Regions from separate parts of the Sphingobium sp. B2D3C genome, predicted to be linked through region 1. Evidence: riboswitches for the same ligand, from Rfam matches in the RefSeq annotation. Region 1 holds a riboswitch; each other region holds the start of a gene.
The links. A riboswitch is a leader RNA that binds a small molecule or an ion and turns the genes downstream of it on or off. The one in region 1 is predicted to bind cyclic di-GMP.
Positions count from the first base shown of each region.

Region 1 (4,770 bases):
ACGGGCGAGAACACTGTAGGTCGTGCCTTCGCCGGTCAGCGTCAGCGTTCCGCTCGAGCCGGTGTCGACGCCAAGCGCGCTGGTGTAGGACGTGACTTCTGCGCCGCCGGACACCGTCACATTGCCCTGGCCAACGGTGTCGTTGCCGGTGCCGCCGATGTACAGGCTGAGGCCGTTGCGCCACACCGTGTCGGCACCGTCGACGATCATCGTCGCCGTGCCGGACCCGTTTCCGCCGATATAGCTGCCGTCAGCCTCCAGCAAACCACCGTCGGTCACCGAGATGCTGCCCTCATCCGCACTGAACCAGCCATCGGCCGAAACCCAGTCGGCCGGCAGTTCGGAATGCAGCGTACCGACACGGAGCGCCGAACCCTGACCACTGATGCTGACCGAGCCGCCCGCGCCCATATAAATGCTGCCATTCACAGTTTCGACCGAGCCGCCATTTGTGATGGTCAGCGACCCGGAGGAATTGGGATTGCGGCTGATCTCGATGAGGCTTGAGTTGATCCAGCTCGCGCCGCCATCAACGGTAACGCTCCCCGCGGTGCCATTCATGCCAATGGCCGCAGAGACAGAGTTGAGCTGCCCCCCCGCCTTGATATTGAGCGAAGCCAGCTCCGCGCCGCCCACGGTCACCGTGCTGGCGCTGAAACCGCCCGTGAGGTCAAAGGCGCCGCCGGTGACATCCAGCGCACCGTTGAAGAGAGCGCCATTGCCGGTGAAAGCGAGCGCACCTTCGCCCGCCTTGACGAACCTGCCCTGGCCGACCAACGTGCCGGCGAAGACGGTGTCGCTGCTCTGGTCGAGCACGAGCACGCCGCCATCGGTGGAGACAAGGCCAGCTTCTCCGACAGTGAGCGAGCCCAGGGTCGCCTGATAGGTGGAGCCCCCCACGCCCAGCACGCCCCCTTCAACGACATAGGCCTGACCCACACCGAATGCGTCGCTGCTGGCAGCGTTCAGCGTCCCTTCGCGGACCGTCCAGCCGGTCGTCCCTGTCCCCGTGAGCGTCCAGGTGCCGGTCCCTACCTTCACGAACTCATCGAAATCATAATATTGCGTGCCGACCAATCCGGCGTCGAATGACGCATTGATGGCGCCGCCCAGCGCCAGGGTATTGGTGCCGCTCGCGATATCCGCATCCGCGACGAGGCCGATGATGTTGGAGCCGGCATGCAACTCCAGCGTCACGTCGCCGGCGCCCATCAGAATGGCGTGGCCGAAGGAAGGCGAGGCCTCGATGGTACCGGCGTTGATGATCGTGGTCGCCGCGCTGTTGGTGACGATACCGGTTTCACCCAGGATCGACCCGGAATTGGTGATCTGGACCATTCCGCTGAGCGTGTCTGCATCGACAGCTGCGATCTCGCTCAGCGATTGCAGCGTGCCGGTGTTGCTGATGACCACATCGCCAAGCGGCGTGCGCGCCTGAACTGCGCTTCTGGTTCTGCCGGTGACAATGCCGCTGTTGGTGATGGTGATTTTACCAGAGCCGGGCGCATCCTCATCGAAGCCGGCGACGGCAAGAATGCCGGTGGTGCCCTCCGCAATGCCTGCGTTGGTGATGGTGATATTGCCGATCTGCGAGGCGCCCTGAATCGCCGCGCCGTTGGCCGAGATAGCCTCACCCTGCTCCTGATTGTCGATCACCACTTCGCCGTTCGGCGTCCAGCCGACCAGCGCCTGATTGTTCACCGAAGAAACGTAGGCGTTGTTCGTGATTTTAGCCAAACCGTTGTAATTGACGACGCGGATACCCGCCGCCTGGGCCTCCACCTGGCCAGTGTTCATCACGGTCACTTCGACCGGCTCGGCATCGTTGAAACCGCCGTCGGCGTAAATTCCCCGTTGGGTGAAGTCTGCAGCCCCGTTGGTTTGCTGGACCGTGATGGCCCCGCTATTGGTGATGTTCACCGATCCTGCGTTGGTGGTGGCAGAGATGCCATTGGTTTCCACGCCTGAGACCGTCAGCGCGGCGCCATTCTCGATCGCGATGTCCCCCGCGATCTGGTTGCGAACCCAAATGCCACCGCTGCCACCCACGCTGTTGACTGTGACGTCCGGGCCCAAGGTGACCGAGATGTCGTTCCGACCCTGGATATTGGAACTGACGTTTACGCCGCCATTATCAGTGGTGCTGATCGTGGAATTGGTGATGAGCAGCGTCGACGTAATGTCGCCAGAGACTGTATTGTCCCACGTATAATAGCTGACGCCATCGCCCGTGATACTCCACTCGTCCTGTGCGCCGTTCACAGTGAGGCTGGTATCGCCTCCTTCAATACGAGCCTTAACCGACGAGGGTTCGCAGAAAAACAGGGTCACATCACCCTCAGCCTGGCAAATGCCAGGCTCGGCGTGGGCGGCCGATGCGCCTGCCAACATCCCCGCAATGCCGACGCTGCTGAACAGACCGGCCTTGAGAGCCTGCCGAACGGCGCCGCGCGTTTTGATTGCCTTGCCCTGCATTACGAAATCCCCTCGTGTGGGCCCACCGCCCAGATGATGTGAAGGGCAAACCGCCATGCAGGTGCGGTTCAACGGGATTTGAGACAGGATCGAAGCGCGACGACAGGGAGCGCAGCCTGAGGTTCAAACGAACCCCATGACCTTCTCACAGCAGGTTACACACGATATCCGAAAATGCTCTATTTCATCCCCCGGTAGCCCCGCTACCCCATTGGGGCCGGAGGCTTTGCGTCCCGCCGTTACCGACAGTTTGCCCTTGTCGAAGGCGACGAACACCCTTGGGAACGCCCGTGGGGCCGAGCCGTCATCTTCAGGAGGAATATTAACGTTAGCTGAGCGGCAGCGCAACAAAAAATCCTGGCCTTGTCAAGATGATGCGCATGCAGATCGGAGCCATGCAGCTGATTTGTCGTGTGAAAATCCGCGCCGCCGGTCTGGAGCGAGGCCATACCGGCCGTGTTAAGCCGATAACCATGGTTAACAGATGCGCAAGCAAGACATCGATTGCACTGCAATCCGCTCATCTAAAATATGGTTGGGGACCACCCGCCCGCGACGTGATCGTTACAGCCGTCGCTGGTCGGGCAACCACGCCGAAAGGCGCCGAACTGCCTCTCGCACTTCGGCTTCCGTGATCGCAAAGCTCAGCCGGATGAACCGATGGCCATTGACCGGATCATGGTCGACCCCCGGTCCCGTGGCGAGGCCTGTCTCAACGAGCAACTTCTTACAGAACGCCGGGCTATCATCCGTAAAGTCGCTGACATCCGCATAGATGTAGAAGGCACCATCCGGCGGCGCGATGCGTCGCAGACCGAGGGCTGGCAAGGCCTCCAGCAGAATGTCCCGGTTACGGGCGTAAGTGGCGCGATGCGCTTCCAGCTCTGGCGTGCAGTCCAGCGCCGCCAAGGCCGCATGCTGACTGACCGACGGCGCGGTCAGGAACAGGCTGCCCATATAGGCGCGTGCTCGCTCGACCATGGGGCGCGGCACATAAAGCCAGCCGAGCCGCCAGCCGGGCATGCAGTAATATTTGGAGAAGCTGCTGACGATCATCGCATCCGGTGCGAATTCTCCCATCGAGCGGCAAGGCGCGCCGTAGCTGAGGCCATGGTAGATTTCGTCCGAGATGATCGCGATACCGCGCTCCCTGCAGAGCCGCGCAATCGCCTCCAGTTCGGCAGGTGCGATGATCGTTCCGGTGGGGTTGGCCGGGCTGGCGACGATCACACCCTGCGGTGCCGGATCCAGCGCCGCGAGCGCGCGCGCCGTCAGTTGAAAGCGCGCCTGTTCGCCGCATTCGATCTCGATCGGCGTCATGGTGAGCGCGCGCACGGTGTTGCGATAGGCGACATAGCCCGGCCGCGCCATGGCGATCCGGTCGCCCGCCTTGAAACGGTTGCTCAACGCAAGGACCAATGCCGGCGAGGCGCCGCAGGTAAGCAGGAATTGATCAGGCTCGGCTGCCATGCCGTACCGCTCCCGATAAAGCTGGACGAGCCGCGCCTGCAGCGCAGGGCTCTCCCAATAGCCCATCGGATCGATGCCGAGCGCGTCGCGCGCAGCGTCCAGCGCGGCCTGCGGTGCCCCCGTCGAGGGCTGGCCAAACTCCATATGGAGAACCGAGCGCCCCTCCGCACCCAGGTGATAGGCCAACTTGCTCAATTCTATGGCCTGAAACGGCTCGACTTCCATCAGATCTTCCATCGCTCGGTACAGCGCCGATAGCGGGCGGGCGCGCAGATGCCAACGATGCAACCCCACCCCGGCCGTCGTTCATCCTCGCGGCGCATCTGCCGTGAAATCAAAAAATTGCGCCAGCGTCGTCGGGCGCTTCGAAGAATGCTTTCGGCAGAAAGAAAACGGCAGGTCGTATTTTCGGCCTGCGCGTGACGCGCATTTTCAGGCAGTCTGTCAAATGGCAGCTCGCAGAAACCTGCATCACGGAAGCAGGGCCTCCGACCCCCTTCAGCGGGACGGCTCCCCGAAACCAGAACTCCTTACAGCCTGAGCATAAGGTTTGATCGCCAGATACATGAGCGCCGCCCCGCCGGGGGCCATTACGGCGGCGAAGAACGCCATCGAGTAGCGCAGCATGCTCTCGTCCTTCAGCAGGAAATCGGTCACCAGCGCAATGAGCAGCGGCCCGAGGCCATTGCCGATGACACTGATGGTGAAGAGATACACAGCGCTGATCTGGGCGCGCATCTCGCTTGGCGTCACCATCTGGATCGCCGCATTCTGCGCAGGGGCGCTGGCGAGGCCGATGATCGACGAGATCATGCCGCAGAGGAA
Region 1 is NZ_JAOQOK010000001.1:722,997-727,766, reverse strand. Features, by position in the region: gene M2339_RS03355 (autotransporter domain-containing protein) at 1-2,475, opposite strand, end outside; cyclic di-GMP riboswitch class I at 2,666-2,740, opposite strand; gene M2339_RS03350 (pyridoxal phosphate-dependent aminotransferase) at 3,040-4,182, opposite strand; gene M2339_RS03345 (MFS transporter) at 4,444-4,770, opposite strand, start outside.

Region 2 (4,770 bases), 2.1 Mb from region 1:
CACGCATGAGCCGTTCCCGCTCCGCCAGGGCCTTGGCGACCAGCCGGAACTCATATTGCTCGAGATAGCGCAGCCCGCCATGAATGAGCTTGGTGCTGGCGGAGGAGGTGTGCGCGGCGAGATCGTCCTGCTCGACGAGCATGACACGCGCGCCACGACCCGCCGCATCGCGCGCAATCGCAGCGCCGTTTATACCTCCCCCAACGACCAGAACATCATACGCAATATCCATGGAGCGACCTTCGCAGGGCCTGACAACGAAAGTCAATTACTTTCGTATATTTCGTATTTTGAAATGGGCAGATGGTCGGCCCCCGGCGCGAGCGAATTTCACTCGCAAGACTATATTGGCTAGCGAGTTTCCCGTTAGCTTGGCCGGACGACGGGGTCGGCGCGAGATACGGGACCTATCCGCGCACCGGAAAAGCGAAATTTCAAACGAACCCGTCGGATGTACCCGCGCGGCGTCGGCAGGCCATCAATATCGCTGGACCGAGGCACGCCGTGATGGCTATCGGCTGGGCCATGAGTGTCATCGCAACCATCATGAATTCGGCCACCGGCCAACCCGTTCAGAAAATGACCTTCGGTCGCATGCCCAAGCCCTGGGCCAGTTTTAATCTGGAAAGCGGCGAGCTGGTGACGATCGATCGCGTGCAGGTCGGCAAACCGGCGCCCGGCAAGTTCGTCGCCCCCGTCGAGGTCTGGGTGACGCCGAAAAGCTGATGTCGGCAAGCCCGGAGCGGATGAGCGACATTCTGATCGTCGGCGGCTCGCTTGCCGGCCTCATGACCGGCCTCGCACTGTCGCGGCATGGCTTCTCGATCACGCTCCTGGAGCGCTCGACCGATACCGACCGCACCGGGGCCGCGCTGCAGGTCGGCTATGGCTTGCTCGAGCAGTTGACTGGGCGTCCTCACGCTACGGGCGCGCTCGCGACGGGCGTCCAGGCATGGCAATCGGTCTATCGCGGTCTGCGCGCAGCGGCGGACGGGGCGGGCATTGTGGTCCTGCAGAACGCCTGTGTGGAAGCGACGGGAGAGGCGGAGGATCGGGCCTGGGCAAGGACCGCCGATGGTCGGCGGTTCGACGGCAAGGTGCTGGTCGGCGCGGACGGCTATCAGAGCGTCGTGCGGCGGCAGGTCAGTCCGGAGCGCCCGGATGCCGTCTTCGCGGAGTATCTGGCCTGGGTCGGCTTTGCCGAAGAGTCGGCGTTGTCTGTCCGCTATCCGCCCAATCTGGAGTTTCTCGAATCCGGGCCCTATGTGCTTCTCGGCTTTCCGCTGACAGCCGCCGATGGCAGTCCGGAGCGGGGCCACCGCCGGGTCGGCTGGGGCTGGTACGACGCCGGACATAACGCAATCCTCCGCAGCACAGGGGCGGTCGAGGGCCCGCTGGTGCGGCATTCGCTGCGCCCCAATGACATGCCGGATGCGCTGTTCGACGAGCTGGCCGCCTTGGCGCGCCGGCACTGGCCATCGCCTTGGCGCGACGCGATCCTGGAATGCATCGCCCGCAAAGCGGTGCTCGGCACACCGGTCGTGGAATATTATCCCGATCGGCTCGTCGCCGGCCGCATGTGTCTGGTTGGCGACGCTGCCCATGTCTGCACGCCGATGACGGGCAATGGCTTTGCAACCGCCGCGCAAGATGCTCTCACCCTCGCGCGCTGCCTCGACCCGGCGGCCTTGCGGACCGACCCGAATGCCGCGCTCATGCGATATGAAGCGTCTCGGCTGCCCGAGGTGCGCAGACTGGCCCGGTCCGGCCAGCAGATCAGCCAGAACTTCGTGCGCTCTGCCGGTTGAGGCGGTTGCTCTGACATAGCGGTGGGTCGGTAGCACGAAGACCTTTTCAAGCCTGCCTTTCGTTGCTCTCCGGCATTGCGCCGACATCCTGAGGCAGCGCCCCACCGCAGAAGCGCTTCGATGACGGCCGACGCTTGGCCGCGTCGCGCGCTCCACGCCCTGACAAGCGAAGCGAGGGGAGAGGAGCCCAAGCGGCGCTTTTCGCGAGGCGGGCCTTGGCATTTAGCCCGGATGTGTAATTCGTCGGGATCATAGCGACGGCAACGAAATACATCCTCATGGAATTCGGTTTGGCGCGAGCTAACCGCATCGTCGGTTCGCTTCAGTCCGCGAAGTTCTTGGCGTGTTGCTTAGGCTCTGATGATCCAAACCTCGCGTTTATTTCATTGAAAACAAACGCTCTCCTAATCGGGCTGCTCGATCGGCGGTTCAACATGGGAGTAGTCGCACAATTCTCCATCTGGTCGTTCACCACATAGGCGTTGACTGTGTAGCGTATAATAGTTAAATCAAAATTTACCTAATAGCGCCCGAGATTCTCGGTCGAAACGGCAAACCATCGGCGACGATGGGACGCAAAGCCTCCGGTCCCTCACAGGGATAGCGGGGTTACCGAAACGGAGAACTATTGTGGACCTGTCGTCCTCGCGCCTTCCAGATCCTTTCCGCCCTCATCGGGCAACGGCCCGTCTTTGGCGACGGTCAGCAAGCACCCTTACCGATCATCACGTGATCCAGTTGCTTGCGACTGGCTCGCCAGATGCACCCGCTTGTAATCCCAAGACCCGCGAAACGCTGCCGCCCGAGGGCCTCCAAGGCGGGTGGGGTCTGATATTTTCCGATTAAATTCATGTGCATATCAAGTAAAAGAAAGACATCGTCATGTTCGTGAACTTGAAGTCTATCGCGACAATTGCGCTTCTGGGTTCCATCCCGGCGGCAAGCTACGCTCAATCCTCAGCATCTGTGTCGACCACGGGTACAGCCCGGATCGTTCAGCCGATCTCGATCGCAAAAACCAGCGACCTTGCGTTCGGCACTATCGTGAAACCCTCGGTAGCAGGGACCAACACGGTCACTGTCGATGCCTCGACGGGCAATCGCAGCCTGTCTGGTTCCGGCGATGCCGTTGCCGCTGGCGGCACGACGTCACGCGCAGCCTATACGGTCTCGGGTGAAGGGGGGCAGACCTTCTCGATTTCGGTGCCCGCCAGCTTCTCCATGACCGGTACGCCCGGCGGCACGATCACCGTCACGCTGACGCCGAGTGCCGCAACAGGCACATTGTCCAGCTCCATCGGCACGGCTGGCACCGCGACCTTCGGCGTCGGCGGTAGCTTCTCCCTGCCCAATACGCAGGCCTCTGGCAATTACTCGGGCACCTTCACGGCGACCGTCGCCTACAACTGACCTGTGACAGGAGCGTCTCGTGACGGTCTCATCATCCATCCGGATGGGAGCGCGCCTGTTGCTGGCGACCGCTCCTGCGCTGGGAGCGCTGTGCCTTTGCGCGGCGCTTGCAGCCTCACAGGTGAACGCAGCGGAAGCGACCGCGAAAGGCCAGGTTTCGATCGTGGAGCCGGCTTCGATTACGCAATCGGCGAAGGACATTGTCCTGCAGCCGGTGCTGGTTCTTCAGTCGAGCCTCCGGGTCATGATCTTGTCGCCAGGGCCGCAGTCAAACGAGAGCGACCAAAACGCCGGGCTTTCCATGGCCGCTCCTATTCAAATCGCCGGGGGCAGCAACCAGACGTTTTCTCTCCTGGTCTCGCAAGCATTCGTCCAGCCAGGCGCAGGGGGTTCGCTTAGGGCACCGATTGCGACGCTGAGCGATGATAATTTCCCGTCCTTTGAAGCCGGTCCCTCGGGATTCGAGGATGTCCTCATGGGCCGGCTGAGCGGCGATGGCCTTCTGTCTGTTCCTCCATTTCTTTTGAAAGCGCTGCGCGACAGCTACGGGCCCGACGGCGGGCCTTTGCTGGTCCTGGCGCAATATGAATGAGCGAGAGACGCCGGTGATGACTCTCCCAGGCGTCGTGAAGCGTCTCACGCGATCTGCGAACCAACGCAAGAGCATCGCTATCGCTATCGCGTTGGTCGCTGGCGCCTTCCCATCCGCTTTTTGCACTTCCTCTTCTGCCCAGCCTGCGACGACAGAGCAGGCCGGCGGGAGCGCCAGCCTCAACATCAATCCAAAGCGGATCACCTTTGATAGGCTGGGGCGGACGGCGAGCATATTCCTCTTCAACCAGGGCACCGCCGCCGGGGTATATGACATCAGCTTTGTCGACCGGGTCATGTTGCCCACCGGCCAGATCCGCCCGACGGATGAAGCAGACGGCGCGCCGGAGGTGAGAGACCTCAGTGCCAAGCTTCAATCCGCGCGTTCCATGATGCTGGTGACGCCCAGACGCGTGCTGCTCAAGCCGGGGACGGGGCAGACAATCCGTCTTCGTGCAGGTGGCACCGGCGACTGGCCCGCCGGCGAATATCGCACGCATCTGACGGTGACGGCGGTGCCGCCACCTGACACGGGCCTAACCGCCGATCAGGCTGCGAATGCTGAGCCCGGTGCTGTTTCGTTCCGCATCGCATCTGTTCTTGGGATTTCCATCCCTGTGATCGTGCGCATCGGCACGCCCCAGGTTGAGGCCGCGATCGAAAACACACGGTTCACGATGGAGAGCCCTGGGCCGGGGTCTGAGCTGAACAGCCCTACGCCGGTCGTCACTTTTGATCTTGTGAGGCGTGGGCCGAACTCCCTTTTCGGCGATATCGAAATCCGGAAGGCGAAGGCGCGCCGTGAGGACGAACCCTTAGGTGTCGTGCGCGGGATCGGTGTCTATCCTGAGATAGAGCGGCGACAGGTGAAGATCGCTCTGCGCTCTCATCCGCAGCGAGGCGAGCAAATCAGCGTCGTGTTCACCGACCAAGACACAGCTCCGGGGAAGATACTTGCGCA
Region 2 is NZ_JAOQOK010000001.1:2,788,687-2,793,456, reverse strand. Features, by position in the region: gene glpD (glycerol-3-phosphate dehydrogenase) at 1-232, opposite strand, end outside; gene M2339_RS12810 (hypothetical protein) at 526-726, shown strand; gene M2339_RS12805 (FAD-dependent monooxygenase) at 747-1,808, shown strand; cyclic di-GMP riboswitch class I at 2,349-2,425, shown strand; gene M2339_RS12800 (DUF4402 domain-containing protein) at 2,691-3,218, shown strand; gene M2339_RS12795 (hypothetical protein) at 3,277-3,810, shown strand; gene M2339_RS12790 (hypothetical protein) at 3,845-4,770, shown strand, end outside.
Region 2: another riboswitch for cyclic di-GMP. It lies ahead of M2339_RS12800 (DUF4402 domain-containing protein); the one in region 1 lies ahead of M2339_RS03355 (autotransporter domain-containing protein).

Region 3 (4,770 bases), 1.8 Mb from region 1:
GGACCTTTCGGAATGGGAGCGGTGGGTGCGCGGCGGGTCTTGAGACCGCCCGCCGCGCACCGGAGGGAAGGTTGCGCCGAGGTTCGGCGACTTGAGGCCGTTTGGCTGTTTAGCGGCCCAGCCCCAGAGAAGTGCCGACCGTGTTGAGCGTGCCGGTTACCGGCGCCAGCAAGCCGCCATTGGTCGTCGTGCCGGCCCCCGCGCCTGCACCGGCTTCGACGCTGCCGCCAACGCCTAGCGCACCGCCGACCGAGCCGACCGTGGCACCGACCGTGCCGAGCACGCCGCCATTTACGTCGCCGCCCGTGGCTGTTCCACCGCCAAGCACGCCGCCGCCTGACACGTCACCGCCCACGCCCACGGCGCCGCCGACAGACCCAACGGTCGAACTCACGGCGCCGAGCACGCCGCCCACGGCCCCCGTGCCCCCGCCGGGCAGGGACGCGCCGTTCGGCAGCACATTGGCGTTGACCAGCGCCGGATCGCCGCTCCCCAGCAGCTGATTGCCGCCGAGCGCGACATTCAGCAGATTGTCGGAAATGCCGCCGGTGGGCGCCGTAATGTTGGTCACGCGCACATCGGCGATGCCGTTCACGGTGGCCAGCGCGGTATTGCCTGCGTTCAGCACGCCGGCGGATGCGAGCGTGCCCGTCGGCTGGGTGTCACCGAGCACGCCAACGCCGATCGCGCCTGCGGTGCCATCAAGACCGTTGGTTACGGTGCGACCGCCAACGTCGATGGACACGATATCGCCGACCACGCCCTGCGCGCCCTGCAGCAGCAACGTGCGGCCTTCGCCGGCATCGACCAGCACCGTGCCGGTATCCTGCAGCACCCGCGTGATCGTGCCGGTCACGGGCTGCGTGACTGGCAAGGCAGCGGCGATGGGGGTGGTCACGCCTTGCTGGCCATCCGCGACGCCGAGCACGGCATTGCCGGCCGTCGCCAGAACCGGGGAGACCTGCGTAACGACGCCCCCAGCCAGACCGCCACCGGTGCCGCCGCCGCCATCGGCCGATCCGCCGCCCCCGGTATTTCCGCCGCCGGTGTTCCCACCGCCGGTATTTCCGCCGCCGCCCGTGTCAGTGCCGCCGCCGCCATTGTTGCTGCCGCCATCGCTGCTGCCGCCCGACCCGGGCGCTGGCGAGCCGACATTGGCGTAGCGGGAATAACCGCTGGTCTCGCAGGCGCTCAGCAGCATGGCGAGCGCGGAGCAGGCGGCTATGGCGGGCATGGCCCGGCATAGTCGTGACGTTCTGTTGGATCGGAATGTCGTCGTGGAAAGAACCTGAGCCATTGCGTCATCTCCTGTCAGGCTTGCAGCCGGGCTGGAGACGGAGCTATCCGATGGCAGGCCCACGTAGCGCGGAGCGGTGTGGAGCGATCATAGCCAGAGCGAGGCGTAGACACGCACACACAGCTCCGACCTCGGCTCCTTCGGCAACCCCGCTACCTTGAACCCAAGGCCGGAAGCTTTGCGTCACGGCGTCACCACCGCTTTGCCATTATCGGGATCGGAGTGATCCTGCGCTTGAAATGTCAAGCTCCGGAAAAGGTTCATGGAAAAGAGTCTGAACTTAACTTTTATCATGCTTGGGAGAACGTGCCGATCGAGCGGGACCGTCCTGGCTCCCTTCGTCGCACCGGACTCGACAAGCCCGTCGAGGAATTCTATACCGCCCGATATGGAACAGACCGCCATCAGGGGTCGGCCCCGCGAATTTTGCTGCGAGCAGGCGCTTGCGGCCGCGTTGCGTGTGTTCTGGACAAAGGGTTATGAGGGCGCGTCGCTCAGCGAACTGACGGACGCGATGGGGATCACCCGCCCGAGTCTCTATGCCGCGTTCGGCAACAAGGAGGCCCTGTTCCGCCAGGCGCTCGATCTCTACGAGCGGGAAAAGCTGGCCTATATCGGTCCGGCGCTGGATATGCCCACCGCGCGCGGCGTGGCGCAGCATCTGCTCGATGGCGCACTCTCCACGATTGCCGGCAATGGCCAGCCCACCGGCTGCCTCAGCGTGATCAGCGTCACCGCCTGTGGCGCGGAAGCGCAATCGATCCGTGAGGAAGTGCTCAAGCGCGGCGAGACCGTGAAGCGGGCATTGGTGGCCCGGATGCAGCGCGCCATCGACGAGGGCGAGTTTGTCGGGCCCGCCGATGCGGAAGCGATCACGAAATATCTCATCGCCGTTTTGCAGGGCATGGCGGTTTTGGCCGGCTCCGGCACCACGCGCGAGGAGCTGGAGCGCGTTGCCGAGACCACCATGGGGATGTGGCCCAGCCGCTGAAGCGCCCTCGGACCCAAGACCGATTTTGCGCGCTGCAAAATAAAATATCGGTCGGTACAAAAAACCGGGTTGACGCCTGAATATCCGATTAATATACCAGTCAGTACAGAAGGCATGGGGGTGCGTGCGGCTTGGCCGGGCGCGTTCTGCTTGCCCGACTTGATTTGACAGCAATTTCATAGGTTCTGGTTTCGGGACGGACGCGCCGGTCGCGCACCGTCTTTCCCGGATCGGTCCCTGGCATCCGCGATGCGCGCGCCCGGCAGCACTGGCTGTCCGGGGCTGCCCCGTCGTGCCTGCCGGGGAAGCAGGAGGAGACACGGTGATGGCATATCTGGATCTGAGAGATGGCGGGGCACGGGCGATGGTCCCGGGTGTCACTGCATCGGAGGCTGCAAGCCTTCAGGTGCAGGATGGCCACCTCCTTCCGGTCGAGTGGACGATTGTCCGCCTTGCGCGGGAAGACGGGTTGTCTTCGCTGCGCGAGGAGAGCCGCCTGGGCCGCCTGCTGCGCCTCGTCTTCGGCTTCCGCCGGGCCATGCCGCTGGCGAGCGCGCGCCTCGAAGCGCTGCGGCGCATCGCGGTGCTGAGCTGGCACCATGGCTACAACATCGCCCCATCCGAGCTCGGTCGCTTTTACGAGGCCGGCTATACGACCCATCAATATGAGACGCTGCTCCGCCACATCGGGGCCTTGCGTCTGTCGATCAAGCGGAGGAACCGCGCATGAACATGCTCAAGAAACTCAGCCCGGCGGAAGCCACGCCCATCGAAGGTGGCACGACGCGGCGGCGCTCGCTGACCCGTGCCGCCTGGGTGGCGCTGCCGGTGCTCGCCATTGCCGGCGGTTACGCGCTGATGCGCCCGTCGCCCCCGGCGCAGGCCGCGATGGCGGCGCCCACCGTCACCGTCTCGGCGCCGCTCGCGCGCGAGATTATGCTGTGGGACGATTATGTCGGCCGGTTCGAGCCGAGCCGCGCGGTCGAGGTGCGTCCGCGCATTTCCGGCCAGATCACGGCCGTGCATTTCACGGACGGTCAGATGGTCCGCGCCGGCCAGCCGCTCTTCACCATTGATCCGCGCCCCTTCCAGGCCGCGCTGGCCGAGGCGCGCGCTGGTGTCGCGACGGCCCAGAGCGATCTGGCGCTGGCCCGCAGCGATCTTGAGCGCGCCGAACGGCTGGTGGCGGTAGAAGCCGTTTCCAAGAGCGAAGTCGACCGTCTTCGCGCCCGCGTCTCGGCGGCATCGGCTGCGCTGGCCGGTGCGCAGGCCCGTGCCCGCAGTCGCGCGCTGGACCTTGAGTTCACCACCGTGCGCGCGCCCATTGGCGGCCGCATCTCGGATCGGCGGATCGACCCCGGCAACCTCGCCTCATCGGGAGAGGGCGCATCCGGCACGTTGCTCACCACCATCAACGCGCTCGATCCGATCTACTTCACCTTCGAGGGGTCCGAAGCGCTGTTCCTCAAGACCAAGCGTGATGCCGATGCCGACGCCACGCCGGTCGAGATCAAGCTGCAGGACGAAAATGCCTATCGCTGGAAGGGCAAGCTCGACTTTACCGATAACGGCCTTGATCCGCGCTCGGGCACCATTCGCGCCCGCGCCGTGCTGCCAAATCCCGATCTGTTCCTGACGCCGGGCATGTTCGGCAACATGCGCCTCTCCACCGGCGCGCCGACCCGCGCGCTGCTGGTGCCGGACACCGCCGTGCAGACCGATCAGGCGCGCAAGACGCTGCTCGTCGTCGGCAAGGATGGCACCGTCGCCGCCAAGCCGATCGAGCTTGGGCCGGTCGTGGATGGCCTGCGCGTCGTGCGGGCCGGGCTCGATCCGGCCGATCAGGTGGTGATCGTCGGCACCCAGCTCGCCATGCCCGGCGGCAAGGTGCAGGTCCGCAAAGGCCGCATTGTGCCCGAGACGCAGCCCGCGACGCCTGCCGCCGCGACCGCGCTGATGTCCGGCCAGGCCACGTTTACGCGCTAGATCATGATCGGCTTCGCCTGAAGCCGATCATGATCCGGTCCCTTTTGCTTTCCGCATGTCCGAGCCGTCAGGTGAAGCCGCCTGACCCGGACATGCTCTGAGCGCTGCCCCGAGGAGAGCTCCTCATGCGTCTGTCCCGTTTCTTCATCGACCGGCCGATCTTCGCGGCGGTCATCGCCGTCATCATCACGATCATCGGCGCGATCAGCTATTTCTTCCTGCCCGTCTCGCAATATCCCGAGGTGGTGCCGCCGACGGTGACCGTTTCGGCCATGTATCCCGGCGCCTCTGCCGAGACTGTGGCGGAAACCGTTGCCAGCCCGATCGAGCAGGAGATCAACGGCGTCGAGAACATGCTCTATCTCTCGTCGCAATCGACGGGGGACGGACGCGTGGTCGTCACCGTCACGTTCAAGCAGGGCACGGACCTCGATGAGGCGCAGGTTCTGGTGCAGAACCGTGTCGCCATTGCCGAGCCGCGCCTGCCGCAGGAGGT
Region 3 is NZ_JAOQOK010000001.1:2,514,020-2,518,789, reverse strand. Features, by position in the region: gene M2339_RS11730 (hypothetical protein) at 110-1,234, opposite strand; cyclic di-GMP riboswitch class I at 1,437-1,514, opposite strand; gene M2339_RS11725 (TetR/AcrR family transcriptional regulator) at 1,686-2,288, shown strand; gene M2339_RS11720 (hypothetical protein) at 2,614-3,018, shown strand; gene M2339_RS11715 (efflux RND transporter periplasmic adaptor subunit) at 3,015-4,274, shown strand; gene M2339_RS11710 (efflux RND transporter permease subunit) at 4,400-4,770, shown strand, end outside.
Region 3: another riboswitch for cyclic di-GMP. It lies ahead of M2339_RS11730 (hypothetical protein); the one in region 1 lies ahead of M2339_RS03355 (autotransporter domain-containing protein).